Regions from separate parts of the Methyloversatilis sp. RAC08 genome, predicted to be linked through region 1. Evidence: riboswitches for the same ligand, from Rfam matches in the RefSeq annotation. Region 1 holds a riboswitch; the other holds the start of a gene.

Region 1 (15,315 bases):
GGCGCGCCTCGTCCATCGCCACCATGGTCAGGTAGCAGGTGTTGGTGTGACGCGTCGTGTGTTCGCGGATGTTTTCCGTCATCACCTTGACGCCGACTTCCATCGACGTCGTACCGGTGAAGTTGACCGACGCGAGGAAGGTGACCAGTTCGCCGACGTGGATCGGGCTGCGGAAGATGACCTGATCGACCGACAGTGTCACCACATAGGTCTGCGCAAAGCGCGCGGCGCAGGCGTAGGCCACCTGATCGAGCAACTTGAGCAGCGATCCACCGTGCACATTGCCGGAGAAGTTCGCCATGTCGGGCGTCATCAGCACCGTCATCGTCAGTTCGTGTTTCGGAAGTTCGGTCATCGTGGAAGGGCGCCGGCCGCGCGGCCGGTGAGTCGTGAGGTGGAAGGAATCGCCGCCGGGGAGGGCGGCTGCGGATCAGCGATCCTGTTCGATGCGCCAGCCGGGCTGACGGTAGTCGCGCACATTGCCATACGGAGCCGTGGGATACACGCTGGTGCCGTAGGCATCTTCCTCGATGCGCACACCCGGTCGCGAATAGTCGCGAATCTGCGTGCCACGCAGAGTCGGATAGATGTGGGTCGCGCGGCTGCGCGCATTCGGCCGGATCAGGTCGCGCGGATGCTGGCCTATCATGCCGCCCGGTCCGGCACCACCGATACCGGCGCCCTGACCGTAGGGGTCGCCGCCGATCGGCGTGACGGGCACGTGGCCCATGCCGCCGGCCAGCGCGGCGGACGACGTCAGCAGCGCCGACACGGCGCACAGGGTGGTCAGTTTCATGAAGGTCTCCCGGAGGGGGGGCGACGCCACAGATCCGCTGCAGCGTCGCCAAACACTTCTGAAGTCTAGTGGAACATGCGCCGCGCGCTCATTACAAGCGCGCGCGTCGTGTGCGGTCTTGCCTGCGCGCCGCAGAGGTTGTGGACGGCGCGCGACAGCCAGCGCACGACATGGCGCGCGGATGTGGAATGATGCTGAGCATGAACAGTTCAGGCCACAACCCCTTCGAGCCGGCGCCGCAGCCGGTCGCCCTGCCGGACGTGACGGCACCCGAATCGCGCGGCCTGCCGGCCGGCCGCGGCCTTGAATGGCTGCGTCAGGGCTGGCAGTGTTTCCTGGCCGCGCCCGGCCTGTGGATCGTCATCACCGTCATCTGGACGGTCGTGCTGGTGGCGCTCAATGTGGTGCCGCTGTTCGGCACCATCGCAGCAACGCTGCTGGCGATGGTGACGCTGGGCGGCATCATGCAGGGTTGCCAGGCGCTGTCGCGCGGCGAACCGCTCGCGCTGTCGCATCTTTGGGCCGGCTTCGGCGAACGGGTCAATCCGCTGCTCGCGCTGGGCGGCTGGTATCTGGGTGCGATGGTGGCGGTCACCCTGTTCGTGCTGCTGATGTCGGCCATCGTCGCCGGGCTGGCCGGGCTCGCTGCATTCGCTGCGCTGCTGGTCGTATCGGCCGCGACCTCGCTGCTGCTGGTGATTGCGGTGATGCTGATGGCGCCCGTGCTGATGGCCGTGTGGTTCGCACCCGCGCTGGTGATGTTCCATCGCATGACCGCCATCGAGGCGATGCGCGTCAGCTTCTACGCCTGTCTGCGCAATGCACCGGCCTTTCTGGTGTTCGCGCTGATCTACATCGTGCTGGTCGTGCTGGCGTCGATTCCGGCCATGCTGGGCTGGCTGGTGCTGCTGCCGGTCACCTTCGGCGCGATCTACGCCAGCTATCGCGACGTGTTCCGCCACGACTGAGGCGCCGTTCAGGACTGTCGCACCGCCCGCCTGCCACACCCGTAGGTTGGGGTGAGCGCAGCGATGCCCAACGCCACCGCCTCTACTCCACGCCCCCTTTCACTGCCTTGAACCGTTCCAGCGTCGCCTCGCGCGCCGCCGCGTGGTCCACCACCGGCGCCGGGTAGTCGCGCCCGATCACGCAGCCGGCCATCTGCTGTTCCAGCGCCGTCGCCAGCCAGGGCGCGTGGATGCGTTTCCGGTCGAACTTCGCGAGTTCCGGGCAGTAGCGGCGGATGAACTGGCCATCGGCGTCGAATTTCTCCGACTGGGTGACCGGGTTGAAGATGCGGAACCATGGCTGGGCGTCGCAGCCGGTCGACGCGGCCCACTGCCAGCCGCCGTTGTTGGCCGCCAGATCGAAGTCGTTCAGCGTGCGCGCGAACCAGTGCTCGCCGCGCCGCCAGGAAATGCCCAGATCCTTGGTCAGGAAGGACGCGCTGACCATGCGCAGCCGGTTGTGCATGTAGCCGGTCTGCGCCAGCTGGCGCTGCGCCGCATCGACCAGCGGATAACCGGTGCGGCCTTCACACCACGCGGCGAAGCGCGCCTCGTCGTCCACCCAGCGCACGGCGTCGAATTCGGGCCGGAAGCTGCCGTTGAGCACGTGCGGGTTGTGCCACAGGATCTGGAAATAGAAATCGCGCCAGATCAGTTCGTTCAGCCAGCCTTCGGCACCGGCGCCACCGCGCGCATGCGCTTCACGCGCCAGCCGGCGCACCGATATCGTGCCGAAGCGCAGATGCACCGACAGATAGCTCGGTCCCTTGGTCGCCGGAAAGTCGCGCGTCTGCTTGTAGCGGTCGATGCGGTCGAGAAATTCGTCGAACAGCGTTTCGGCGCCGGATGCCCCGGTAGGCAGTTTCAGCGTTGCCAGATTGGTCGGCTCGAACCCCATGTCCGCCGGCGACGGAATGGCGGCTGCCGGCTGCACGGCGAATGCGGCTGCGTAACGGCGTACCGGATAGGCCTGAAGCTGATACGGCGTGAGCTTCTTCAGCCAGGCGTTCCTGTACGGCGTGAATACCGAGAACGGCTTGTGCGCCAGCGTCAGCACCTCGTCGCATTCGAAGATGACCTGATCCTTGTACTGCTCGAAACCGATGCCATGGCGCGCCAGTTCGGCGCCGACTTCGGCGTCGCGTTGCTGTGCCACCGGTTCGTAGTCGCGGTTGCAGACCACGGTGTCCACACCCAGCTCGCGCGCCAGCGCGGGCACCAGGTCGCGCGCGCGGCCGTGGCGCACGATGAGGCCGCCACCGAGGTCGCGCAGGGCCGCGTCCAGCTCGACGATGGCGGCATGGATGAATTCCACCCGCCGATCGGCGCGCCAGCCTTCACGCAGCAGTTCGTCCAGTATTTCGGTGTCGAACACGAATGTGCACCACACCGGCCCGCCTTCGCGCAGCGCGTGGTACAGCGCCGCGTGGTCATCCACGCGCAGGTCGCGACGGAACCACACCAGCCGAGACGAACTCTTTGCCACACCCACCTCCAGGATCCGATCGCGTTTTCGAGTCCCGAGAGTCGCACAGGTTCTGCGACAAACGCACAACACGGATAAAATCCCGCCATGCACGCGCACGCATCGACTTCCACGGTGAATCTCACCGGTCACTTCCTGATCGCCATGCCCGCCATGGCGGACAAGAATTTCGCCCGCACGCTCACGCTGGTGTGCGAACACAATGATCAGGGCGCGCTCGGTGTCATCGTCAACCGGCCGATCGACATGTCGCTAGAAGACCTGTTCGAGCGCATCGAGCTCACGCTCGAATCACCACGCTTCCAGGGCCAGCCGGTCTATTTCGGCGGCCCGGTGCAGACCGACCGCGGTTTCGTGCTGCACCGCCCGGTCGGCGAATGGCAATCCACGATCGACGTCGGCAACGGCCTCGGCCTGACCTCTTCGCGCGACGTGCTGCAGGCGCTGGGCAGCGAGATCGAGCCGGACGACGTGCTGGTCACGCTCGGCTATGCCGGCTGGCAGGCGGGCCAGATCGAATGGGAAATGGCGCAGAACGCCTGGCTCACCGTGCCTGCCGACAGCGGCATCATCTTCGACCTGCCGCCGGAAGAACGTCTGGTCGCCGCGATGCAGCTGCTCGGCGTCGATTTCGCGTCGCTGTCCGACGTGGCCGGGCATGCCTGAACCGGGTGGTCTTCCTGCGCGCGGTACCGTGCTGGCGTTCGATTTCGGCGAAAAACGCATCGGCGTCGCAGTCGGTGAGTGCGAACTGCGCAGCGCCAGCCCGCTTCTCACGTTTGAAGCCGAAACCAATGACGCCCGCTGGTCGGCGGTCGGCCGACTGCTCGATGAATGGAAGCCGGTCACACTGGTGGTCGGTCTGCCCTTGTCGCCCGACGGCGTACCGCACGACATGACCGCGCGCGCAGAACGCTTCGCGCGCCAGCTCGAAGGGCGCTACCGCCTGCCGGTGGTGCTGCAGGACGAGCGCTACACCTCGGCCGAAGCCGACAGCCAGTTGCGCGACGAAGGTGGCCTGCGCGACTGGCGCGACCGCAAGCAGAAACTGGACGCACACGCGGCCCAGCTCATCCTCAAGGACTATTTCGATGTCACTGCCTGACGCAGAACACCTGCTGGTCGTACTGGCCGACCAGATACGCCCGCAGGTCACCGACGACACGGCGCTGGTCGGCCTGCACACCGGCGGTGTGTGGCTGGCGCAACGACTGCACGCACTGCTCGGCCTGGCCCATCCGATCGGCTCGCTCGACGTGAGCTTTTACCGCGACGACTACGCCAAGCGCGGGCTGGCGCGCGATACCCGCTCGTCGGCGCTGCCGTTCGAGGTGGAAGGCCGCCACCTGATACTGGTCGACGATGTGCTGCACACCGGCCGCACGGTGCGCGCCGCGCTGAACGAACTGTTCGACTATGGCCGTCCGCTGCGGGTCGAACTGGCCGTGCTGGTCGATCGCGGCGGCCGCGAACTGCCGGTGGCGCCGACCTACTGCGCCGCGACACTCAACCTGCCGCCCGGGCAACGCGTGAAACTGGCGCAGGACGGCAACACCCTCTCGCTGCGACTGACCGGGAGCTGACCATGGCGCGCAACCCGCAACTGAACCGGCACGGCGAACTGCAGCACCTGCTGACCACCGAAGGCCTGCCGCGCGACGTCATCACGCGCATCCTCGACACCGCCGAGCCGTTCACCGTGGTGGCTGAACGCGAGGTGAAGAAACTGCCGCTGCTGCGCGGAAAGAGCGTGTTCAACCTGTTCTTCGAAAACAGCACGCGCACCCGCACCACCTTCGAAATTGCCGCCAAGCGCCTGTCGGCCGACGTGATCAACCTGAACATCGCGACCAGTTCGACCAACAAGGGCGAAACCCTGCTCGACACGGTGGACAACCTCGCCGCGATGCAGGCCGACATGTTCGTCGTGCGCCATGCCTCCAGCGGCGCGCCCTACCTGATCGCGCAGCACCTCGAAGCGACCGGCCGCGACCACATCCACGTGATCAATGCCGGTGACGGGCGGCACGCGCATCCGACGCAGGGCCTGCTCGACATGTACACCATCCGCCACTACAAGCGCGACTTCACGCAGTTGTCGGTGGCCGTCGTCGGCGACATCCTGCATTCGCGCGTGGCGCGCAGCCAGATCCACGCGCTGACCACGCTGGGTGTGCCCGACCTGCGCGCCATCGCGCCGAAGACGCTGCTGCCGGCCGACATCGACCGGCTCGGCTGTCGTGTCTTCCACGACATGGCCGAAGGCCTGCGCGGCGTCGACGTCGTGATGATGCTGCGGCTGCAGAACGAACGCATGCAGGGCTCGCTGCTGCCCAGCCCGCAGGAATACTTCAAGTTCTTCGGCCTGACGCAGGAAAAGCTGGCGCTGGCCAAGCCGGACGCCATCGTGCTGCACCCGGGGCCGATGAACCGTGGCGTCGAAATCGATTCGGCGGTGGCCGACGGCAAGCAGGCCGTCATCCTGCCGCAGGTCACCTTCGGCATTGCGGTGCGGATGGCGGTCATGGCGATGCTGGCGGGGGGCAATGCATGAAAATCCATATCAAGGGCGGTCACCTGATCGACCCGGCGCAGGACATCGATGCGCCGACCGACCTTTACATCGCCGCCGGCAAGGTGGTGGCGCTGGGCGACGCACCGGACGGCTTCCACGCCAACCGCGTCCTCGACGCAACCGGGCGCATCGTCGCGCCGGGCCTGATCGACCTGTGCGCGCGGCTGCGCGAGCCGGGGCTGGAGTATCGCGCCACGCTGGAATCGGAAATGGCCGCCGCGGTCGCCGGTGGCATCACCAGTCTGGCCTGCCCGCCGGACACCGACCCGGTGCTCGACGAGCCGGGACTGGTCGAAATGCTGAAGCACCGCGCACGCATGCTCAACCTCGCGCACGTGTATCCGCACGGCGCGCTGACCATGGGCCTGAAGGGTCAGCGGCTGACCGAAATGGGCGAATTGTTCGACGCCGGCTGCATCGCGTTCAGCCAGGCGAACGTGCCGGTGGCCGACACGCAGGTGCTGTTCCGCGCCATGCAGTACGCCGCTACCTTCGGTTACACCGTGTGGCTGCAGCCGACCGACCTGCACCTGTCGTCCGACGGCGTGGCGCATGAAGGCGAAGTGGCCGCGCGGCTCGGCCTGACCGGCATACCGATACTCGCTGAAACGCTGGCCATCGGCCAGATGCTGCAACTGGCCCGCGCCACCGGCTGCCGCCTGCATCTGGCGCGCATTTCAAGCCGCGCCGGGCTGATGCTGATCGATCAGGCGCGGCTCGACGGGCTGAAGGTGAGCTGTGACGTCGCCATCCACTCGCTGCACCTGTGCGATGTCGACATCGGCTACTTCGATCCGCAGTGCCGCACCATTCCACCGTTGCGCGCGCAGTTCGACCGCGAGGCACTGCGCGCCGCGCTGGCCGACGGCCGCATCGACGCGCTGTGTTCCGACCACACGCCGGTCGATGACGACGCCAAGCAGGTGCCGTTCGCCGAAGCCGAACCCGGTACCACCGGGCTGGAACTGCTGCTGCCGCTCACGCTGTCATGGGCGCGCGAAATGCAGCTGCCGCTGCGGCTGGCACTCGCCCGCATCACGTCGGACGCGGCACGCGTGCTCGGGCTGGACGCCGGACACCTGCGCATCGGCAGCGCGGCCGACATATGCATCTTCGACGCCGATGCGCCGGTCATGATCAGCCGTGCGACGCTGCGCAGTCAGGGCCGCAACACGCCCTTCATCGGCCGGGAACTGCTGGGCAAGGTGTGCGCGACGCTGGTGTCGGGTCAGGTGGTGTACGAGACGCCCGCGAACGACAGGGCCGCCAGGTAGAGGCGGCCACGCGCCTCCCGAAGTGCATGATCGAAGGCCTGTTGTTGGGCATCGCTGCGCTCACCCCAACCTACTTGCTGCCCCGTAGGTTGGGGTGAGCGCAGCGATGCCCGGCGAGCCGCCGCGGCACGTCGACCGTAGGTTGGGGTGAGCGCAGCGATGCCCAACACATCCCGCTGTGCCCCCGCCCCGGTGGAATGCCGCCGGTCTTCGCCCGCGTCACATGACCAGTGCGAAGATCTGCCGCGACGCCGCATCGATCAGGTAGAGCACGATCTGCAGCAGCAGGATGAGCACCAGCGGCGACAGGTCGACGTTGGCGATCGGTGGCATGACGCGCTGGATCGGCTGCAGGAAGGGCCGAGTCAGCGCGCCCAGGATGCTGCCCAGCGGATTGCCGGGCGACACCCAGCTCAGCACGGCGGAGATCAGCAGCGCGATGATCAGGAACCACACCGACAGACGCGCCACTTCGAACAGCCCGCGCAGGAAAACCAGCGGAATCAGGTTGTCTGCGCCGAGGCCGCCTTGCAGTGTGGCCGCCAGCAACAGCAGCGCGACCTGCAGCAGCCAGGCCACGACGAAGGTCGCCATGTCGAGCCCGAACACCGCCGGAATCACCTTGCGCGCCGGCAGCACGGCCCAGTCTGTCGTCTGGATGACGAACTGGCCCAGCTGGTTGCGGAAACTGACACGCGCCCACTGCATGTAGAAACGGGCGAGCAGCAATGTGGTGACGAAGCCGGCGACGGCATTCAGGACGAGCAGGATCAGGTCGGTCAGCATGGATTCGTGTTGAGGTGATTCAGCAAGGAAGGATGATGGGGCGGCGCTCGGCGCCTATTGCGCACCCAGCTGGTCACCCAGCTCGGCGCCGCGTGCTGCTGCAGCCGCGAGTGCGCGCACGATCGAGTCCGCCACACCGTCGGCAGACATCGACTTAAGCGCCGCCTCGGTCGTACCGCCCTTCGACGTGACGCGTTCGCGCAGCGTGCCGGGCGACTCCGGGCTTTGCGCCGCCAGCGCGGAGGCGCCGGTGAAGGTGGCGACCGCGAGGCGGTGCGCCTGATCGGCGCTCAGGCCGAGCGCCTCGCCGCCGCGCACCATGGCTTCGATGAAGTGGAATACGTAGGCCGGACCGCTGCCCGACAGCGCGGTCACGGCGTCGATCAGGCGTTCTTCTTCCACCCACACCGTGCTGCCTACGGCGGCCAGCACCTGCTCCGCCTGCGCGCGTTCGCTGTCGCTGACGGCTGCGTCGGCGTACAGGCCGGTCACGCCCTGGCCGATCAACGCCGGCGTATTCGGCATCGCGCGCACGATGCGCGGGTAGCCGCCGAGCCAGCGCGACAGGTCGGCCGCGCGCAGGCCGGCCGCGATGCTCAGTACGGTCTGGTGGTCGAGCCCGGGCGCGAGTCCGGCGCACACCTCACGCATCTGCTGCGGCTTGACCGCCAGCACGATCAGGTCGCAACGCAGCGCGGCCGCGTCCGCCGCTTCGATCGCCCGCACACTGAAGTCGTGTGCCAGTCGGGCGCGCGCCTCGGCCTGCGGTTCGACCACGCAGATACCCGCCGCGTCGCCGCCGCGTCGGACCCAGCCGCCGATCAGCGCACTGGCCATATTGCCGCCGCCGATGAAAGTGATCTGCATGCCCACCCCGTCAAAGGTCACGGCCCGCAAAAAGCGGGCCGAAGAACAATATGGTAACCGCAGCGGGCGGATGGGCGGAACGACCTTTGCCGCCCGCCGGGCGGATCAGCGCAGCGTGAAGTTGCGACCCGGCTGCGCAGCCTTCACGGCAGTCACCGACAGATAGGGTGGGTTCGCTGCGGCTGAGGGCAGGATGATGCCGCTCCAGCCGTTCGGTACGGTACAGGCATAGCTGCCATTCGCGGCGCTTGCACCGCAATTTGCACCGTTGCTGCCGAGCATGACGAGTTTCGCGACCGGTTTTCCGGCGCGCGTCACCGTCCCGCTGATCTGTACTGTGGTACTGATGAAATTCAATCCGTTCTGCGTCGTCTTCACCGCGGTCAGCGTGCGCGAGGTCGGCGTGACAGCCCCGGCCGGCATGTTGGGCGCCACCGTACCGCTCCAGTCCCATGGAACCGTACAGCGATAGGTGCCGCCGGAATCGGTCGCGCTGCACGAGACGCCATTGCTGGCAATGACTGCAGTATTGGGTAGCGGCTTGCCTGCTCGACTGATGGTGCCGCTGATGGTCTGTCCGGGCAGCACGAAGTTGCGGCCGGTCTGCGCCGCGCTGATCTTGCTGAAACTGAAGTTGCCCGGCGTTGCACGGCCGGCCGGCACGTTCGGGGTGATGACGCCGCTCCAGTTCTGCGGCACCACGCAGGCCCAGGCGCCGGTGCTGCCGCTGGGCGTGCAGTTGCCACCGTTGCTGGCGCTCAGCGCGACACCGGCCACCGGCTTGCCGACGCTGGAAATCGTGCCCGATATCTGGAAGGTACCGGCCACCATGGCGGGACTGAAGGCGGCGATTGCACTGCGATTGTTGTTCAGTGCCAGCGTGTTGTGCGCACTGGTTGCCGTACCGACCGGTGCACCGCAGGCAAAGCTGCCGCCGCAGTTCTTCTGGTCAGGGTTGGAAAAGCGCCCGATCACCGGCGAGATGTAGCTCATGACGGAGCCAAAGCTGCCGCTGCGTCCGAAGCCGAAGGCGTAGTCGTGGCTGCCCTTGCCGCCGCCCTGCCGCGCGACGGTATCGCGGTCGTGCATCAGGCCCATGTTGTGGCCGAGCTCGTGCGTGAAGGTGTAATCGGTGCAGTAGTAGCTGGTACCCGCTACATCACGGCCGTCGCTGACCACCGAATAGCCGTAGGCGGCGTAGGCCGAAACCGGTGCGCCGTTATAGCCGCCGACATAGCCGACACCGCAATTGCCGCCTTGTGCGTTCATGTTGAAGGGGCGCACCAGGGTTACCAGATCGGCACCCAACTTCTTGCGCAGCGCCGGTACGCCGGCGAAGTTTCCGGTACCGCGCGCCAGCGCGGTCAGTGCGTTCGAGTTGGACGTGGTATCTGGCTCGCCGACCAGCTCGCTGCCGACCAGACGGACGCGCATGGCAACGCCGCTGTCGATGTAAGCCTGATTCGACAGCGCGACCAACTGCGCGATGCGGGTCGCCCACAGGCTGCCGTTGCGTGTCTTGAAGCCGGCCGTGTACAGCACCAGCACATCCACCGTGGTGGCGCTGGCCGACGTTTGGGTTGTCGGGGTGGTGGCGCTGCCGGCGGTCGTGGTGCTGCTGGCTGCCGCGGCGGTCGGCCCGTCCCCGGCAGCGCCTTCGGCCTCCATCGGGCCACCGGCAATGACTTCACCCACCGCATCGGCGTGGTCCGGCTCCAGTTGCGACAGACCGGAGCGCTGCGGATCGACCAGCCATTGCGAACCGCCATCGCTGACCAGCAGGATTTCGCCGGACGGCGTCAGGATGTTGCCGACGCTGCCGTTCGGACCCGATGTAATGATGACGCGGAACTCCTGGCCGTAATCCTTGAGGTGACCGACCCACGTCGTGCTGTCGGTATCGCCCGGTTCGGTGCGGTCATAGGCCACGCGATAGTCGCCGTGGTCCGGAATCGACAAGGCCATGTCGGCGCCGGGCTCGAGCGCCGACATGGCGACCAGATCGACCGTGACCGGGTGGGCTACGTCGGCCGGCTTTCGCGGTTCCGGTTCGTCGGCGCCGCGCCTGGTGTCGCGCGCTTCATCGAGGACGGCGACAGACGGGGCGAACATCGCCGGCAGGCTTTCGACGGTCACCGGATCGGCCTGCGCCGCAAGGTCAGCACCGACCAGCTGTCTCCCGTCCACATGACCCAGCACATAGCCGCCATCCGGCGTGCGGATGACGCCCGAGGCGAGCGCGCCATCAAGGCGCAGACGAACCGGAAACTGCCGGCCGGCCGCAAGATGGCCGATCCACTGCACGCCATCCGGCTGGTCGATCGTCGAATCGAATACCACGTCGAGCCTTGCACCGTCGGGCAGTGCAAAGCGTAGTGAGTCGCCGCTGCGCGCAGCGCGCAGTCGCGCGAGGTCAATGCGAACCGGCCACATGCCGCCTTCCGACACGGCATCGGCAACGGCATCCAGCACAGGCGCTTGCGTGAGGACTGCAGGCGTCGCCGCGCAGGCAGACCACGACGAAAGCGCGAGGGCGCATGCCAGAACAAGGCGCGACGGCGCCGTGCGAGCGAGGCGGAAAGAGGATCTTGCGGGCAGATGACGATTAACCATGGCGGACACACTCCAGACCGGTGACAGGGTGTTACCGGTGCGGCCCGCGCGTGCCCGCCACGTCACGGGACGGAGCGGATGATGACTGGCGGTCCCGCTGTCATCCCGTGCGAGCACGGATTAGACCGGTAACTTTGCGTACCCGGCTTTCGCGCGGGCTTGCCTTTTTCAGATTCAGCATTGTTTTCGGCCTGCCGGAAGGCGTCTTGACCGGAACTTCGACAACAACTGTGTCGTCGCACAATCGGCCGCGCGCACCAGCGGTTGAACGGGTCCGACAACCCGGCAGAAGAGCATTTGTTTGCTGATACGATTGAAAGATGCCTCAGAAATCCCGCCAATCCCGCCCTTCCGGTTCCGAAGCCGCCTCTGACGCAAGCCCCGAAACGACGCACCTCACGCCGGTGACGGCGCAGCTGTGCTTCACGCTGTATTCGTCATCGCTGACGATGACCAAGGCCTTCAAGCCGCTGCTCAACGAGATCGGCCTGACTTACCCGCAATACTTGGTGTTGCTTGCACTCGGGGACGCCGGCCGGGCGCTGACCGTGTCGGCGCTGGGCGAACAGCTGTTTCTCGATTCCGGCACGCTGACACCGTTGCTCAAGCGCATGGAATCGGCAGGGCTGCTCAACCGCTGCCGGTCGACGGTCGACGAACGCCACGTCGAACTGAGTCTGACCGAAGCCGGCCAGGACACGTGCCGGCGCGCCCGGGCGGTTCCGGTGGCGCTCGGCCCGGCCACCGGCTGCTCGGCGCGCGAACTGTCCGAACTTGTATCCGCATTGCAGGGCGTGCGTTCTGCGCTGACGCGCCACCTCGATGCGGTGGCCGGCGACTGAACACGACAGCAGTGGCAGGAATGAAAAGGGGCCGCTTTCGCGGCCCCTTTTCAAGTACATCGGGTTGGCTCAGCCGCGCCGGACACGCCGCGCCGCGACACCGGTCAGCGCCAGTCCGGCCAGCAGCAGTGCGTACGACGACGGCTCGGGCACGGCGAGCACCGCCACACCGCGCATCTGCGACGGGCTGAACGGCAGGTTGGGATCGAAGTCCTGTTGCGCGCGGATCACTTCCACCACACCACTGCCATCGAGCGTCATGCTGAGGATGCGACCGGCGCCCAGCGTGGAGTTGCCGGCCGGCGTTGTGAACAGCGCCTGCAGCGCCGACACGTAAATCGTGTCGTCGGTGACGTCGATGCCATTGAGGAAGCCCAGCCCGCTGGCCAGCGTCGTGAGGTCGCTGCCGTCGAGGTTGCTGCGCTTCACGAAGCCATCGGTCGTCGTCAGGTAGATGTGGCTGGCAGTGACTTCGAAGTCATACGAGGTCAGGCCGGTCAGCAGCGTCTGCACGTTCGAGCCGTCGAGGTTCGAGCGCATCAGGCGGTTCGACGTGCCGACCTGACTCCAGAAAACGCTGTCCGCGGTCACGTCGATGGCGAACGGCGATGTCAGGCCGCTCTTGAATACGTCGGCGGGCGGGAATTGCAACGATGGGTCGAGCGTCAGGATGTCGCCCGAATTCTGCCGCGTCACGTACAGCAGACCGCCCTGAAGATCGATGTCGTAGGCGCCGGAAATGTTGTAGGACTTCAGATCCGAACCGTCAGGCAGCGAAGACACGACGCGATTCAGCTGCTGGTCCGGCCACCAGATGCGTCCGCCGACGAACTCGACGCCATTCGGCCCCTTGACGCGGGTTGGATCGGTCACCAGCGCGCTGGACATGCCGCCGGGTACGGTTGCCGTGTTGATCGAACCGACCGTGGCGAATGTCGGCGTGAAGCGCTGAAACGTTTCCGACCACACCAGCTGGTCGGCCGCCACGGAGGCAAAGCTGCTGCAGGACAGCGCAAGCGCGAGGAACTGACGACCCCGTTTTTTCATTTTTGGTGATCTCCGAGTCTGAATGGCGACAAATGTTTTCGCCCGGAGACGCCGGTAGCAAGCGGCATTCCTTCGTGCAGGAAGAGTTGAGTCGCAAGGGCTTGGCCGGCCCTGACGATCCGGTGGGCCACTGCTTCGACCAACGCAGCGGCTCAGGAATCTCTATTTTCGAGAACGGGTTATCGCGTTACTGTATGTATTGAAAATTCCATCGGCGTATGTCATATGGGGCTGGCGTCGAGCGGTGTCTGCTGTGGTCAATGAATTCGCGAGCGCCGAACTGTCTTGATGAACGCGTTGTGTAAAAAAAGCCGACATATCGTCAGCGCAGTGCAAGTCGCGGCGACATGTCCGATCGACAGGATTACGGCGGCTTCTCGCCGACTGGATCGCGGCCGCCGCTCCCACAGCAGGCTCCCACAGGAACAGCCCCCGCAAGGACCGCCGCCGCGCGCCTCACACCTTTCTGTACACCTCGGCACCCTGCTTGACGAACTCGATCGACTTCGTCTCCATGCCCTGCTTGAGCGCGGCCTCGTTGGTGAGGCCCTGGGCGGCGGCGTAGTCGCGTACGTCCTGGGTGATCTTCATGCTGCAGAAGTGCGGGCCGCACATCGAACAGAAGTGCGCGAGCTTGGCGCCGTGCTGGGGCAAGGTCTCGTCGTGGAATTCGCGCGCCTTGTCCGGATCGAGCCCGAGGTTGAACTGGTCGTCCCAGCGGAATTCGAAGCGTGACTTGGAGAGCGCGTTGTCGCGGATCTGCGCGCCCGGGTGGCCCTTGGCCAGATCGGCGGCGTGGGCGGCGAGCTTGTAGGTGATGATGCCGGTCTTCACGTCGTCCTTGTCCGGCAGCCCCAGGTGTTCCTTGGGCGTGACGTAACAGAGCATGGCCGTGCCGTACCAGCCGATCATCGCCGCGCCGATGCCGCTGGTGATGTGGTCGTAGCCCGGCGCGATGTCGGTGGTCAGCGGGCCCAGCGTGTAGAAGGGCGCCTCGTCGCACCAGTCCAGCTGCAGGTCCATGTTCTCCTTGATGAGCTGCATCGGCACGTGGCCCGGGCCTTCGATCATCACCTGCACGTCGTGCTGCCAGGCGACCTGGGTGAGCTCGCCCAGCGTCTTGAGCTCGGCCAGCTGCGCCTCGTCGTTGGCATCGAAGATCGATCCCGGACGCAGCCCGTCGCCGAGCGAGAAGCTCACGTCGTAGGCCTTCATGATTTCGCAGATCTCTTCGAAGTGCGTGTAGAGGAAGCTCTCCTTGTGGTGCGCCAGGCACCACTTGGCCATGATGGAGCCGCCACGGCTGACGATGCCGGTCATGCGGTTGGCGGTCATCGGGATGTAGGGCAGGCGCACGCCGGCGTGGATGGTGAAGTAGTCGACGCCCTGTTCGGCCTGCTCGATGAGCGTGTCGCGGAACATTTCCCAGGTGAGCTCTTCGGCCTTGCCGTCGACCTTCTCCAGCGCCTGGTAGATGGGCACGGTGCCGATGGGCACCGGCGAGTTGCGGATGATCCACTCGCGGGTTTCGTGGATGTGCTTGCCGGTGGACAGATCCATCACGGTGTCGCCGCCCCAGCGGATGGCCCAGGTCATCTTGTCGACCTCCTCGCCGATGGACGAGCCCAGTGCGGAGTTGCCGATGTTGGCGTTGATCTTCACGAGGAAGTTGCGGCCGATGATCATCGGCTCGGACTCCGGGTGATTGATGTTGGCCGGGATGATGGCGCGCCCGCGCGCGACCTCATCGCGCACGAATTCGGGGGTGATTTCGGCGGGGATGGACGCGCCGAAGCTCTGGCCCGGGTGCTGGCGCCCGAGCAGGGCGGCCATCTTGGCACCGGTCGGGCCGGAGGCCTTCAGCGACTCGATGTATTCGCGCCGCTGCAGGTTCTCGCGGATGGCGATGTATTCCATCTCGGGCGTGATGAGGCCCTGGCGGGCGTAGTGCATCTGCGAAACATTGGCACCCGCCACAGCACGGCGCGGGGCGCGGTGCAGGCCGGGGAAGCGCAGGTGGGC
Region 2 (15,315 bases), 1.6 Mb from region 1:
GACCAAGAACGTTCGTGCGATCGACCTTTCCCTTCGCCATGTCGAGCGCTGAGCGTCCGACACACGCGACAGACACCTGCGGAGACCCGGGCTGATGTGGTTCATCCTGTATTACATCGTTGCGATCACTGTTCTCATTCTGCACTTCACCGGCTTTCTGGCCCGCAACAACATCGAATGGCTGGTGTTCGTGCTTGCCGTGACCGTCTTCCCCGCGGTGCTCTACCTCTAGAAGGCATGCCAGCCGGCGCCCTTCCGGCCTGACCGGCCCTGCAGTGGCTGCCCGATCGGGCAGCTGCTTTCCCTCCCTGATTTCTGCCTGACACTCACCAGCGCGGCCACGCACAGGTGTCTGCTGCCATTGCTCTAATGATGAAATGTAAAAGCATTGTGAGAATCATTTACATTTCGGTTACTATTCGCGCGCAAATTATCCGGGCCACACACGGCATCAACCCCCGCAAGGAGCACGCATGAAAAAGCGATCGCAAGACATCACATCCTCCCGAGACAGCGCAAGTCAGGTAAAGGCAGGGGCGGCACTCGATCTGCGGGGCCGTACCCTGCTGCCGCTGGGCGCGGCGCTGATGGCGGGCGGCTTAAGCTTTGCTGCGCAGGCCGCCGACGCAACGCCGAAAAGCAAGGTGCTGCCGGAAGTGAGCGTCGAGGGCCAGGCTCCCCCGCCCTACAAGGCCGAAGTGCTGTCGTCGCCGAAGCGGCCGCAGGCGATTCAGGACATTCCGCAGACGGTGCAGGTGCTGACCGAAGACATGCTGGAAATCCAGGGCACGAAAACCCTGCGTGATGCGCTGCGCAACGTGACCGGCATCAGCTTTCAGGCCGGCGAAGGCAATCCGCCGTCTGGTGACCAGCTCAAGATCCGCGGCTTTTCGGCGCGCGACGACATTCTGGTCGACGGTGTGCGCGACACTGGCGTGTTCTTCCGCGATCCATTCAACGTCGAAACCATCGAGGTGACCAAGGGCCCGGCGTCGGCATTTGCCGGTCGCGGTTCGTCCGGCGGCACGATCAATCAGGTGTCGAAGGCGCCTTCGCTGAAGCAGAAGCGCGAAATCGAGGCCGGCTTCGGCACCGACAGCCTGTATCGCATCACCGCCGACATCAATCAGCCGCTCGAAAGCATCCGTGGTGCTTTCCGGCTGAACCTGATGTCGCACCAGAACGACCAGCCCGGTCGCGACGACGTCGAGAACAAGCGCTTCGGCATCGCGCCGTCGATCGCCTTCGGCCTTGGCACGCCCACCCGCTTCACGCTGAGCTATATGTATATGCGGCAGGACAACCGGCCGGATTCGGGCCTGCCGAATGCACGCAATACGAGCCTGCGCAATTCCGGGTTTGGCGGCAAGGTGGCGCCGGTCAACTACTCGAATTACTACGGTCACAGCACCGACTACCAGGACCTGGAAACCCATCAGGCCACCTTCAAGTTCGAGCACGACTTCAACGATAAGGTCAGCATCCGCAACCAGTTGCGCTACGGGCACACGAGCAACGATTCGATCTTCTCGTCGCCGCGCTTTTCGCCCGGTGGCCTGACGACCATCAACGCGAATACGCTGGTGGTCGGCAACCAGAAGCCGCGTGATCAGGACAATGAGCTGCTGATCAACCAGACCGACCTGACCTTCAAGTTCATGACCGGCGCCATCCGCCATCACCTCGTGACCGGCCTGGAACTGGCGCGCGAAGACAGCGAGAACAAGCGCCGTCTGGATGCCAACGGTCCGGCGACCAACCTGCTGAACCCGCAGTTGCGCGCGGCGACGCCCATTGCCTACAACGGCACGCGCGCGCAGCTCGATCTGGAAACCACGGCGCTGTATGTATCCGACATCATCACGTTGACGCCGCAATGGGACATCAATGCCGGGCTGCGCTGGGACCGCGTGAAGACCAAGGTGCGGGCGTTGAACGACGGCCGCGTACCGGGATACAGTCAGGATCTGTCGCGCACCGATACCGAGGTGTCGGGCAATGTCGGCCTCATCTTCCGTCCCGTCCCGACGCTGAGCCTGTACGCCGGCTATGGCAGTTCCTTCGATCCGTCAGGCCGGGCCGAAATCGTGCAGCTGGCTGGAGGCAACAATAATCTGCCGGTCAGCCCGGCCGATTTCAACCTGAAGCCGGAGCGCACGCGCAGCTATGAAGTCGGCGCGAAGTGGAACGCGCTAGGCGAATCGCTGCTGATCCACGGTGCGCTTTTCCGGACCGAACGCTTCAACGGTCGTACGCGGGGACCCGCAGATGTCGCGACCGTTCTAAATGGCGTGCAGGAGGTTCAGGGGATCGAGCTGTCGGCCACCGGCCGTGTCACCCCGCGTCTGAACCTGTTCGCCGGCTATACCTTCCAGGACAGCGAGGTGAAGAAATCGAACGATCCGGTGCAGCTCGGGCAGGCGCTTGACAACACGCCGCGCCACACCTTCAATGCGTGGGCGACCTACCAGCTGACCAATGACCTGAGCGTCGGTGGCGGCGTGCAGTATGTCGATTCGCGAAACACCATCATCGCCAGCAGCGCCAGCACCGACCTTGTTGTCGTTGTTGATGACTACTGGCTGTTCGATGCGGTGGCGCTTTACCAGGTGAGCAAGGATATGAAGCTTCGGCTCAACGTGTACAACCTGATGGACGAAAAGTACCTGTTCGAGGTGCAGAGCGGCCAGAGCATTCCGGGGGCAGGCCGTTCGGCCGTGCTGTCGGCGATCTATGCCTTCTGACCCGCACGGCTCATGCTCCTGACGATAGATGACCTGCTGCAGGGCGACGAAGTCGCCTTGGTGCGCGCCCTGCTCTCCCGCGCCGAGTGGTCGAGTGGCGCGCTGACGGCCGGTACGCAGGCGGTCACCGTCAAGAACAACCAGCAGATCGCCGAAGATGCGCCGCTGCTGCCGGAGTTGCGGCGCATCGTGCTGGCGGCACTGAACCGCTCGCCGCTGTTCTTCACGGCGGCGCTGCCGCACCGCATCGTGCCGCCCTGCTTCAATCGCTATGCCGACGGCGCCGACCGCTACGGCGCGCACATCGACAATTCGATGCGCGCGCTGCCTGACGGCAATGGCTATGTGCGTGCCGACGTGTCGGCCACGTTGTTCCTGTCCGACCCGGCTGAATATGACGGTGGCGAACTGGTCATCGAGGATACCTACGGCCGGCACGAAGTGAAGCTGCCGGCCGGCAGTCTGGTCCTCTATCCGTCGTCGTCGGTGCATCAGGTGCAGCCGGTGACGCGCGGTGAGCGCATCGGCTGCTTCATGTTCATCCAGAGCCTGGTGCGCGACGCCGAACAGCGACGCCTGCTGTTCGATCTCGACATGGAATTGCTGACCCTGCGCCAGCAGTTGGGCGAAACACCCTCCATGGTCAGGCTGACCGGCGTGTATCACAACCTGCTGCGCCGCTGGGGCGACACCTGAACGTGAACATGCCCGCGCCGCGTTGCATCGCCGACTACCGAGAACTGGCGCGCGCGCGCCTGCACCCAGAGCTGTGGCACTACCTCGACGACGGCCGCGACACGCCGTGCGGGCGTGCGAACCGCGCAGCCTTCGACGCCGCGCCACTGATGCCGCGCCCGCTGACCGACGTGCGCGGCGGCCATACCCGCGTCGAACTGTTCGGCGAGTGGCTCGCACACCCCATGCTGCTCGCCCCGCTCGCCTATCAGCGCCTGTATCACCCGGATGGCGAGCAGGCGAGCGCGATGGCGGCGAATGCACAGGACGGGCAGATGGTCATCAGCTCGCTGGCCAGCCAGCCGTTCGATGCCATCGTCCGTGCTGCCGAGCGCGCGCCGTGGTTCCAGCTTTACTGGCAGGGCAGCCGCGAGGCGACGCACCGGCTGCTTGATCGTGCGATCGCTGCCGGCATCCGCGCAGTGATGTTCACGGTCGACGCGCCGGTCAAGCAGACGGCACTGGCGCTGCCGGCGCAGGTCGGTGCGGTCAATCTCGATGCACCCGCCCGCCCGGTCGCCATCGGCGACGGCCAGAGTCAGGTGTTCGACGGCTGGATGGCGCAGGCGCCGACCTGGGACGACCTGGCCTGGCTGCGCGACCGAACGAAACTACCCCTGCTGCTCAAGGGCGTGCTGCACCCGGACGATGCCATGCAAGCGGTTCAACGGGGCTGCGACGGGCTCGTCGTATCCAACCACGGCGGGCGCGTGCTGGCCGGCGCTCCGGCCAGCCTGTCACTGCTGCCGACCATCGTGTCGGCCGTAGGGCCGGGTGTGCCGGTGTTGCTGGACAGCGGCATCGACAGCGGCAGTGATGTGCACCGCGCACTGGCCGCCGGCGCACGGGCGGTGCTGATCGGCCGCCCGTGCATCTGGGGGCTGGCCGGCAACGGTGCGCTCGGCGTCGCGCACGTCATCCGGCTGTTGCGCGACGAGCTGGAACAGAGCATGGCGCTGTGCGGCCACGCGACCCTGGCGGCTATCGCAGGAAGGTCCGGCTGATTTCGCGGAATTCGTCCGAACCTGCCGCGCCCAGCCATTCGAACGCCACCATTTCGCGCGACACCACGATCACACCCTGCTGACGCATGCGGTCGAGTGCGATCAGGCGGTTGGACGGGTCGCGTGACGCGATGCAATCGGCGACGACGAACACCTGCTTGCCGCTGGACTGCAGGTCGAGTGCGCTCTGCAATACGCAGATGTGCGCTTCGGTACCGCAGATCACGACCTGCGGCCGCTGCAGTCCGGCTACGGTCTCCAGGCAGCCTTCGGTGACGCAGGAAAAATGCATCTTGGGCACAATGGCCTGCGCCGGTACCAGATCGCGCAGCGCCTGCACCGTCGCGCCCAGACCTTTCGGATTCTGCTCGCAGATCGAAACCGGCACCGACAGGCGCTGCGCGATGCGCACCATCCACACGACATTGTCGAGCAGGCGTCCGGCGTCATCCATCGCGGGCAGCAGCCGCTCCTGCATGTCGATCAGCAGCAGCGATGATCCGTGGCGGTCTATCAGCATCGAACACTCCGTCGGTCCAGATTGCCTGAGAGCTTACCAGTCCTTGATGGCAGGCAGCGACGCGGCGATCCTCGGGAGCAGCCTGCGCCCCCGAACATCCGCAGACGTATTTCGACCGTGCAGCGCGCCGCCGATGTTCGACCTTGCCGAACTGGCTGGAGCCTCAGCGCACGCGTTGCTGGCCGAGCGCCTGACTGACCGCCCGGTCGAACATTGGCTCACTGTTGACCACGCGTGCCTCGCCGTTGGCCAGTTGCAGTGCGAGCGCGTCGGGTGCGATCGAGGTCGCCCGCGTCGAACCGGGATTGGTGAACAGGTAGATGCCGCGTTGCGGGCTGACCCAGTTCAGGCGCATGCGCACGAAACTGCCATCGGCCTGGCGGAACTCGATCCAGTCGCCGCGCTTGAGTTCGAATACGCGGTCCTGCTCCTGGATGTCGAGCGGTGACGGCAGATTCAACGAAATGTCATTGAGCTCCAGTCCATCCTGTTCGACATGCTCGCTGACCACTTCAGGCGCCGGCACATCGTCATTCGCGGAATAAGCCTCCGGCACCCACTGTTCGACCGCCGGGGGGGCTGTCGCCGCACCGGGTTTGAGCCACTGCGCGTGCAGGTCGAACAGGCCGTTGAGCAGCATCAGCTTGTCGGCCGGATGCGCACCAGCCAGGTCGAAGCCCTGGTTGAGACGGCGCAGCAAGCCGGGCAGCGCAACCACCAGAGTGCGGCGCTCATCCGCGTCGGCCTTGGCCTGCACGCTCCAGATCAGTTCGTCGATTGTGGCGAGTGCCTGCTGGTAATCGACCGCCGCGTCCGGACCGGTATCGACATGCTTGCGCAGCAGTCGGCGCCATACGCCATCGAGCAGACTTTGCACCACACCGGGCAGCGGCTTGCGCAGCCGGTCGTCGATTTCGTCGTCAGCGGCGCGCCGCGCATCTTCACGGCGCAGCCGTTCCTGCTCGCGCGCGCTGGCGATCAGTGCTGCTGCTTCGGCACGTTGCGTCTCGTCTGCCTCGAGCTCGATGACGAAGGCGCGCAGGTCTTCGCTGCAGGCCTCGAACAGGCTCAGATCGCGATCGAAATCGCGCAGAATGCGGTCAACGATTTCAGCCAGCTTGATGTAAAGGGGGTCTTCGTGACCGACGTCGCGCCCCCAGCGCATCATCGAATTGGAAATCAGGTCGAGCAGTCGGCGCGCCGGATGTGCCTTGCTGGAGAAGAAGCTGCGATCCAGCATGGCCACCTTGACCAGCGGAATCTGCAGCCGGCCGACCAGCGCCTTGATCGGATCGGCGATATCGGCGTCGTCGAAGATGAGGTCGAACAGCATGGCGACGATGTCGACCGTAATCGCATCGAACTGTCCGAGGTGGCGGCCCAACTCGGAGGTGCGGAAATTGCGCAGCAGATTGGGCGGAATCCCGAGGTTGTAGGACGCAGCCGCCGGCACCGAAAGGTCGGCGTCGGACTGCAGCGCGCTGAGCGCCTCGAACACGAAGGGTGACGCAAGCCCGGCCGGATTCGCTCCGGCAGCGCCGATTGACGGCAGCGCGATGCCCTGCGCTGCCATCTGGCCCTGGACCAGTTGCGACAGCATGGCGTAGATGTCGCCGTCTGCCTCCGCGGCGGCGCCAAACGCAGCCTGTTCGCCGAAGCCGCCATCGACCGACGACATGCCGAAACCGGGCATCGATGCGGTGAGGCCCGCTTCGTGCGCGCCGCCGATTGCAGGAAAGCCGCCCTGTCCGCCGGCGGACGGTGCAAAACCGCTGCTGGCCATGCCTGCCTGATCACCGGCTGCGCTGACGCCCTGCCCATGCGGCACGCCCGCAACGGCGGAGCGCGAACCGGCGTGGCGGCGAAAACCGCGACGCAGGCCCGGCAGCACGTTCTGCCGCTGCAGCCTTACGTTCAGGTCCTGGTAAAGCTTTGAAAGTTCGCGTGAAATCTGCGATTCGAGCGACTGCAGGAGCACCAGGCGCATCTGTACGCTGGCATCGACTTCTTCGCAGGCCGCCCGCAGCGCCTTGGCGACGCCTTCGGTACCCAGCGGGTTGTCCTGATCGGTCGGATCCGTCTTGCCGAGCAGCGAGCCCAGACGCTGTTCGACGCCGAACAGTTCCTCGTCGCAATGTTCCTTCAGCTTGCGGGTCAGTTCGTGAACGGCCAGATCCTGCGTCAGATCGTCTTCGCCCACCAGGCTGAGTTCGTCCAGCGACGTCGGTACTGCAGATCGTGATGATTCGATCGGCTCGCCACGTACACGCGCGTCGAAATAGCGGGTCAGGTGGTCGATGAAGGTCTGTTCGATGCCGGCCCACTGCTGGCGCGCCTTGCCGCAGGTGAACATGTAGAGGTTGCGCTGGTCACGGTCGAGCTCCGCCTCGGCGCGCGCGACCAGATCTTCTTCGATTTTTTCGAGCATGCCGCGCAGCGAATCACGCAGGCGCCGGATCGTGAAATCCCGGCAGTCGCTGATCACCCGCCCTCGTTCGGGCGGTACGGCAGTCTGTTTCGGCAGGGGTACAGCGCTCATGATTCACCTTTGCGGCCGCGCATGGCGGTCGATAAAGGCTGAAACGGGGCGCAAAGTCAGGTCCGGACGCGAGGCGGAGTGCAGCTTCGCGGCGGCCCCGCTGTCGTGGGGCGCTGGGCACCCGGTAGACCGGAAACTTTGCGTCGCCACCTTTCGGTGGGTTTGCCCTGGTTCAGCTTCAATATGTCGTCACATCATTTAACGACTGCGCTGCTAAAGACTTTAGGCCTTCATATCTGCAGTGTGGCGATGATGGAATCGATCTCTTCCTTGGATTCCGCGACCACCGCCTCCAGCGTTTCGTTGTCGATCTCAGAGGTCGCCGCATCGGCAAGCAGAACATCCTCTTCCGGCGACAGCGTGGTGAACGGGTTCGGGAAGGCCGCCATGCTCTCCGCAAGGAACAGCACATCACCCAGCGAACGGGGTGGTACGACGGCACCCTCGAACGACGGTGTATCGACGGCGGCGATGATCTGTTCCGGTACCTTGAGCGATTCGAGCACGGCGCGGCCGACACTCTGGCTGAAACTGAACATCAGCCCACCCAGTTCGGCTTCGCGCTGCAGCAGCGCAGGAAAGGCCGATGCGCGGGCCAGCAGGTAGAACTGGCCGATCTCATGCACCAGACCGGCGAACATGGCCGTATCGGCGTTGAGCCGCGAAAGGCGGCGCGCGATCACGTAACTCAGTGCCGAAACGTGGATGGTGTGCCGCCACAGATCGTGTGTCATCACGCGCAGACGTTCGTCGGCGCGCGCATCGACCATCTGGCGGACGATGAGCGACATCGTGAGCATGCGGATCGGCTCGGTACCAACGCGTGTCACCGCAGTGCGGACGTCGGTGATTTCGTTGCCGCTGCGGTTGTAGGCGACCGAATTGGCGAGGCGCAGCGCCTTTGCACTGAGCACCGGCTCGGCGCCCACCAGCCTGCACACCTCATTGACGTTGATGTCGGGGTTTTCAAGCGCCTGCCGGATGCGCAGCGACACGTCGATGCTGGTCGGGAAGACGATGTCGCCCGATTCAAGTTCCGCTGACAGCCGCTGCAGTGCCTCAAGCGATGAATTCACCGGCTCACCCATGACATGTTCTCCGTGACGCACCGCGGTGCGCATATGGTTCGATGTCTGTGTATACGGCAGCGTGCGGGCCGGACTTGATCCCCGATTCAGCTCACGCTGACGCCGCCCGCCTGCGGCTCATGCAGCATTGCGGGCAATGAAGGCCTTCATGGCGGCCACGTCGGTACCCATCACCTCGAAGCGTTGCGGCAGCGATTCGAGGTGTTCCATGCCGTGCGGTCGCACCGGCTCGCAGCCCAGCGCCTCGACCACGGTTTCCGAAAACTTTGCCGGCAGTGCGGTTTCGAGCACCACCATGGGCACACCGGCTTCACGCCGCTCCAGCGCGACCTTCAAGCCGTCGGCGGTGTGCGTGTCGATGGCGCGGCCCCAGCGCTCGTGTGCAAGCCGCATCGTGGCCAGGCGATGGGCATGATTGCTGGCGCCGGACTGGAAGCCATATTCGGACGCGACCTTGCCGAACAGCGCGCTACCCGACAGATCGAACGGGCGGCCGCGGTCCACTTCACCCCACATCGCCCTCACCTGCTCGGTGTCGCGACCGGTCAGGTCGAAGATGAAGCGTTCGAAATTGCTTGCCTTGGAAATATCCATCGACGGGCTCGTGGTGTGCAGCGTTTCCGCATTGCCGCGCGGCCGATAGACGCCGGTACGGAAAAACTCGTCGAGCACGTCGTTTTCATTCGTGGCCACCACCAGATGACGGATCGGCAGGCCCATCATGCGGGCGATGTGACCGGCGCACACATTGCCGAAGTTGCCTGATGGCACGGTGAAGCTGACCTGCTGGTCATCGCGCGTCGTCGCGGCGAAGTATCCCTTGAAATAATAGACAACCTGAGCCGATACGCGCGCCCAGTTGATCGAATTGACGGTGCCGATGCGGTACTTCGCCTTGAAATCAAGGTCATTCGATACCGCCTTCACCATGTCCTGGCAGTCGTCGAACACGCCGCGCACCGCGATGTTGAAGATGTTCGGGTCCTGCAGGCTGAACATCTGGGCGCTCTGGAAGCGACTCATCTTGCCGTGCGGACTCAGCATGAACACGCGGATGCCGCGCTTGCCGCGCATTGCGTATTCGGCGCTCGAACCGGTGTCGCCCGAGGTGGCACCGAAAATGTTCAGCTCTGCCCCGTTTTTCGCCAGCGCATATTCGAACAGGTTGCCGAGCAACTGCATCGCCATGTCCTTGAACGCCAGCGTCGGGCCATTCGACAGTTCGAGCAGATGCAGGTCCGGCTCCAGCGTGTGGAGCGGCGTGATGTCGCGCGCGTCCGAGCCGGATACGGTGTTGCAGTAAACCTCGGGCCGATAGGTGCGTTCGATCAGCGTGCGCAGGTCGTCGGGCGGCAGGTCGTCGGCGAAGCGCGACAGCACCGCAAAGGCCAGCTGGCGGTAATCCATGCCCCGCATCGAACCGAGCTCAACCGGCGTGAACTTCGGGTACTGCGCCGGCATGGCGAGACCGCCATCTTCCATCAGACCGCCCAGAAGGATGTCGGTGAAGCGCTTCTGCGGCGCGAGGCCGCGGGTGGATACGTAATACATCGCGTCGTGCATCGGAGTCGTGGTCGGAAGGCGATCGGGCGCAGTGCGCCCGACGGCGTCAGTTCAAGGGGCATTAATCTAGCACAGCGCGCCTTTCCGGCCTGCCCGCACCCTTCCGGGTTATGGCTGCATGAATGCACCAACTTGGGGCGAACAGATACACTGCGGTGTTTCGAGCGGATTTTTGCTGATGACCGGCCTGACCGAACTGTTGCGCCGGCATCTGGTTTCCGATGCCCCACCGCTGTCGCCCGCCGAGCGCTGGCGCAGTACGCTGGCCGGCTTGTTCGGCCTGTTGCTGTTCGAGGGCGTGCTGTTCGTGCTGCCGCTCGGTACGGAAGAGAAGCGCATTCTGGCGCCGTTGGGCGCGACCTCCGTCATCCTGTTCGCGCTGCCGCACAGTCCGCTGGCACAGCCGTGGTCGGTCATCGGCGGCCTGCTGATATCCGCGCCGCTCGGCTATGCCTGCGGTTACTGGCTGCCGAGCGGGCCGTGGGTGATGGCCGTGGCACTGGCTGCATCGATCTGGCTGACCGCCTGGGCACGCTGCATCCATCCGCCTGCCGGTGCGATGGCGCTGACCATGACGATGGCCGCCGCCCAGGGCGCGGCGATCGAGCCGGCGCTGATGGCGACCGCCGCGAACACGATTGCCATCATGGTGGCGGTCATGGTGGTGAATAACCTGATTCCCGGCCGCCACTACCCGCAGGGCACGCCGCCCGCCGCGCAGCAGCGGATGCACCGGGCGCCGCCGGTCATCGCGCATCGCGATCTCGAGGCAGCGCTGGGCGAAATCGACGGTTTTCTCGACGTGCGTGACGACGACCTCGTCGACCTTTACGAACGCACGCTCAGACATGCCTTCATGCGCGTCCATCAAATGCGCTGCAGCGACCTGATCGAGCGTTCGGACAGGGCCGCGCCGGCGCTGGAGTTCGCCACTCCGCTCGCCGACGCCTGGCAATTGATGCGTACGCTGCGTGTCGACACCCTGCCGGTGGTCGATCGCAGCCGGCGCGTGATCGGTCTGCTGTCGCTGGAAGACTTCCTGCGCGAGGTGTCGCCTGACGCGAACCGCACGATGGGCGATGCGGTACGCCACCTGCTCGCACGGTCGCAGCAGATGCATTCCGACAAGGCGGAGGTCGTCGGGCAGATGATGCGGGACGTGCGCGATGGCGTGCTGGTGTTGCGCCAGCATGACGGTGTGGGCAAGGCAGCCGAGGCGATGGCCGCTGGTCGTCAGACTGCCGTGCCGGTGATCAATGGCGCTGACCGCCTGGTCGGGCTGCTTGACCGCACCGATCTGGTGGCAGCGCTGTATCACCGGATGGCGCTGGTCGATGCGAGAAGCGAAGCGTTGAACGTCGAACCGGATGCCGCACCGGCGCAGGCCGGCTGAACGCCGGCCTCCCGGCTCAGCCGTTCAGTTCTTCAAGACGCAGACGCGTCACGCTGCCCACCGTACTGTCGAGTGCTTCGATGCGCGCGATGGCGGCATCGACCTTTTTCTCGCGCGTCACGTGGGTCAGCATGATGATGTTGGCTTGCTGTTCGCCTTCCGACGGTTCTTTCTGCAGCATGGCGTCGATGCTGATTTCCTGATCAGCCAGGATGCGCGTGATGTCGGCCAGCACACCCGGCCTGTCCTGCACGCGCAGGCGCAGGTAGTAGGCGCTTTCGACTTCGCTGATCGGCAGGATGGGGGTATCGGACAGCTGATCGGCACGGAACGCAAGATGCGGCACGCGATGTTCCGGGTCGGCCGTATGCAGGCGGGTCACGTCGACCAGATCGGCGATGACCGAGCTGGCTGTCGGCTCGGCGCCGGCGCCGCGGCCGTAGTAAAGCGTGGCGCCGACGGCGTCGCCCTTGACCAGCACGGCGTTCATCACGCCCTCGACGTTGGCGATCAGACGCTTCGACGGGATCAGTGTGGGGTGCACGCGCAGTTCGAAGCCGTCGGCCTTGCGCTTGGTGATGCCCAGCAACTTGATGCGATAGCCCAGTTCTTCGGCGTAGCGGATGTCGTCGGCGGTCAGTTTCGTGATGCCTTCGATGTGCGCGCGGTCGAACTGGACCGGAATGCCGAACGCGATCGACGACAGCAAGGTGATCTTGTGTGCGGCATCGACGCCTTCGATGTCGAAGGTCGGATCGGCTTCGGCGTAGCCCAGCCGCTGCGCATCGGCCAGCGCGTCGGCAAAGGTCAGACCCTTGTCGCGCATTTCCGACAGGATGTAATTGGTGGTGCCGTTGATGATGCCGGCCACCCACTCGATGCGATTTGCCGTCAGCCCTTCGCGCACCGCCTTGATGATCGGGATGCCGCCGGCCACCGCCGCCTCGAATGCCACCATGACACCCTTGGCCTGCGCAGCGGCGAAGATTTCCTGCCCATGCGTGGCCAGCAGAGCCTTGTTCGCGGTCACCACGTGCTTGCCCTGGGCGATCGCTTCGAGCACCAGTTCCTTCGCGATGGTGTAGCCGCCTATCAACTCGACCACAATATCGATGTCAGGATCGCGCACGACTTCGAAGGCATCGCCGGTCACCTTCACCTTGCCGCCGGTCATCTGCTGCGCACGGGCGGTATCGCGGTCGGCGACCGCGGTGATCTGGATCGGCCGGCCGGCGCGGCGGGTAATCTCTTCCTGATTGCGTGTCAGTACTGTCCAGGTTCCGCCGCCGACGGTACCGATGCCGAGCAGACCTACATTGATGGGTTTCATGCCTTGCCTCGTGTGGGATGTCGTTGCGGGGCCGTGCTCAGGTCCCGCGAAAATAGGAAACAGGCGATGTGCATGCCTTCGCGATGGTAGAAGCGGTGCGCATCGATACGCTGGGTGCCGGAATCCAGTCGGAGTCGCGTGGCGCCGCGCGCTGCCGCTTCGTGCGCCAGCCAGTCGAGCAGGGCCTTGCCGACGCCCTGCGAGCGCGCTGCCGGTGCGGTGACCAGATCATCCACATAGAAGTGCATGCCGCACGATGTGTTGCGGTGGCAGCGGAACACCGCCACGCCGACAACCTGGTCATCGCGGACGGCCACCGCCATTTCGCCGCCGTCGTCGAAAATGCCCTGCAGCGTGCGGGCGTAATCCGCCGGAAGGTCAGGCCTAAGTGCCCGATGTACCGGTTCGGCGCGTGCCAGCCACACCGGTTCCAGCACGGCCCGCCTGCCGGCCACCCGCACGACGGTGACCTCAGCGGCCATGACGCTTTCGGAAGCCGTCGAGGAAGCGGGCGATGCGTCCGATGGCTTCGCGCAGGTCGTCTTCGTGCGGCAGGAATACCACGCGGAAATGATCCGGCCGCGGCCAGTTGAAGCCGGTGCCCTGCACCAGCAGCACGCGCTGTTCTTCCAGCAGTTCGAGAATGAAGCGTTGATCGTCCTCGATCGGGTAGAGCTTGGGATCAAGCCGCGGGAACAGGTAGAGCGAGGCGCGCGGCTTGACGCAGCTGACGCCCGGGATCTGAGTCAGCAACTCCCATGCGGTGTCGCGCTGGCGCGCCAGCCGTCCGCCCGGGGCGACCAGATCGTTGATCGTCTGATAGCCGCCGAGTGCGGTCTGGATCGCGAACTGACCGGGGACGTTGGAGCACAGGCGCATCGACGCCAGCATGTTCAGGCCGTCGATGTAGTCGCGGGCGTGCCGCTTGTCGCCCGACACGACCATCCAGCCGGCGCGGTAGCCGCAGGCGCGGTAGTTCTTCGACAGGCCGTTGAAGGTGACGAACAGCAGGTCGTCGGCAAGCGAGGCAATCGAGGTGTGCGTGGCGCCGTCGTACAGCGTCTTGTCGTAGATTTCGTCGGCAAACACGATCAGGTTGTTCTGGCGTGCGATCTCCACCAGATCCTGAAGCAGCGCGTCGGAATACAGCGCGCCGGTCGGATTGTTCGGATTGATGATGACGATGGCGCGCGTGTTGGGCGTGATCTTGGCGCGGATGTCGGCCAGATCGGGCATCCAGTCGGCGCCTTCGTCGCAGATGTAATGGCGGGCCGTACCGCCGGCCAGCGTCACCGCTGCCGTCCACAGAGGGTAATCGGGTGCCGGCACGAGCACTTCGTCGCCGCTGTTGAGCAGGCCCTGCATGGCCATCACGATGAGTTCGGACGCGCCGTTGCCGATGAAGATGTCGTCCACGCCCACGCCCGGAATCCGCTTTTCCTGGCTGTACTGCATGATGGCCTTGCGCGGCGCGAACAGCCCGCGCGAATCGGTGTAGCCGGACGCGTCTGGCAGATTCCGGATAACGTCCTGCACGATTTCCTCGGGGGCTTCGAAACCGAAGGGCGCGAGATTGCCGATGTTGAGCTTGATGACGCGCTGACCCTCTTCCTCCATCTGGCGGGCGCGGGCGAGCACGGGGCCGCGGATGTCGTAACAGACGTTGGCGAGCTTGGAGGACTTCGAAACCGGAGGATGCACGATGGGGCGATCTGGAGAGGCGATGATTGAATGACTGGGCATGGGGCGATGAGCGGCAGTCACCGGGATGATTGCCGTCGCGCGGACTTCATTGTCCGCTTGCGAAAAAAGATATGATTGTATGCGAGGCCGCAAGGCAGGGCAAAAGCCGGTTGCCGGCAGCGCTCAAAGACCACTGGATTCCCCCGACCGAACCACCGTGAAGCTGCATCAGAACCCGCGCCCGACCACCTACCTCGTCACCGGATTCGGCGATGGCTATCTGCAGATCGGCGATCGCCAGCTGACGCGCACAGTGGTGCTGGGTCCCGGATTGCTGCGCGAGGACTGGGGCGCCGGCAGCATCGACCAGCTCAGTGCCGCCGACTTTGCGCAGCTGACCGCGCTCGATGCGCAGATTCTGCTGCTCGGCACCGGTCCCACGCAGCAATTCCCCCACCCTTCGCTGCTGCGTCCGCTGATCGATGCAGGCATCGGCGTCGAAGTCATGGACACACTGGCGGCTGCGCGCACCTACAACATACTGGTTGCGGAAGGCCGCGCGGTGGCCGCAGCGCTCATCCTGCCGGAGGCGGCGCCGTCAGCGTGATCCCAACACCATTCAAGGAGAGACGGCTCACATGAGCACCAACCCGATCGACGATTTCACGCTGGCCTCAACCTCGGGACAGGATTTCAATCTGACTGCAGCGGGCAAG

The links. Region 1 has a riboswitch for cyclic di-GMP ahead of BSY238_RS10955 (reprolysin-like metallopeptidase). Riboswitches for the same ligand answer to the same signal wherever they lie in the genome.
Positions count from the first base shown of each region.
Region 2: it holds a riboswitch for cyclic di-GMP, as region 1 does, so the genes downstream of both, BSY238_RS00050 (DUF1631 family protein) here and BSY238_RS10955 (reprolysin-like metallopeptidase) in region 1, are expected to answer to the same signal.

Region 1 covers NZ_CP016448.1:2,360,931-2,376,245, forward strand. Annotated here, with positions in the region: gene BSY238_RS10900 (acyl-CoA thioesterase) at 1-355, opposite strand, end outside; gene BSY238_RS10905 (hypothetical protein) at 431-796, opposite strand; gene BSY238_RS18400 (BPSS1780 family membrane protein) at 997-1,764, shown strand; gene BSY238_RS10915 (cryptochrome/photolyase family protein) at 1,847-3,289, opposite strand; gene BSY238_RS10920 (YqgE/AlgH family protein) at 3,377-3,955, shown strand; gene ruvX (Holliday junction resolvase RuvX) at 3,948-4,394, shown strand; gene pyrR (bifunctional pyr operon transcriptional regulator/uracil phosphoribosyltransferase PyrR) at 4,381-4,872, shown strand; gene BSY238_RS10935 (aspartate carbamoyltransferase catalytic subunit) at 4,875-5,843, shown strand; gene BSY238_RS10940 (dihydroorotase) at 5,840-7,138, shown strand; gene BSY238_RS10945 (YggT family protein) at 7,358-7,924, opposite strand; gene proC (pyrroline-5-carboxylate reductase) at 7,979-8,791, opposite strand; gene BSY238_RS10955 (reprolysin-like metallopeptidase) at 8,897-11,263, opposite strand; cyclic di-GMP riboswitch class I at 11,489-11,578, opposite strand; gene BSY238_RS18985 (MarR family winged helix-turn-helix transcriptional regulator) at 11,725-12,246, shown strand; gene BSY238_RS10965 (PEP-CTERM sorting domain-containing protein) at 12,316-13,293, opposite strand; gene thiC (phosphomethylpyrimidine synthase ThiC) at 13,750-15,315, opposite strand, start outside.
Region 2 covers NZ_CP016448.1:4,519-19,833, forward strand. Annotated here, with positions in the region: gene nadC (carboxylating nicotinate-nucleotide diphosphorylase) at 1-52, shown strand, start outside; gene BSY238_RS18480 (hypothetical protein) at 95-232, shown strand; gene BSY238_RS00030 (TonB-dependent receptor) at 474-2,744, shown strand; gene BSY238_RS00035 (Fe2+-dependent dioxygenase) at 2,757-3,440, shown strand; gene BSY238_RS00040 (alpha-hydroxy acid oxidase) at 3,449-4,483, shown strand; gene BSY238_RS00045 (hydrolase) at 4,461-5,003, opposite strand; gene BSY238_RS00050 (DUF1631 family protein) at 5,167-7,542, opposite strand; cyclic di-GMP riboswitch class I at 7,630-7,719, opposite strand; gene BSY238_RS00055 (HDOD domain-containing protein) at 7,773-8,630, opposite strand; gene thrC (threonine synthase) at 8,748-10,193, opposite strand; gene BSY238_RS00065 (HPP family protein) at 10,312-11,586, shown strand; gene BSY238_RS00070 (homoserine dehydrogenase) at 11,603-12,916, opposite strand; gene BSY238_RS00075 (GNAT family N-acetyltransferase) at 12,913-13,398, opposite strand; gene BSY238_RS00080 (pyridoxal phosphate-dependent aminotransferase) at 13,388-14,659, opposite strand; gene BSY238_RS00085 (Mth938-like domain-containing protein) at 14,817-15,206, shown strand; gene BSY238_RS00090 (peroxiredoxin) at 15,238-15,315, shown strand, end outside.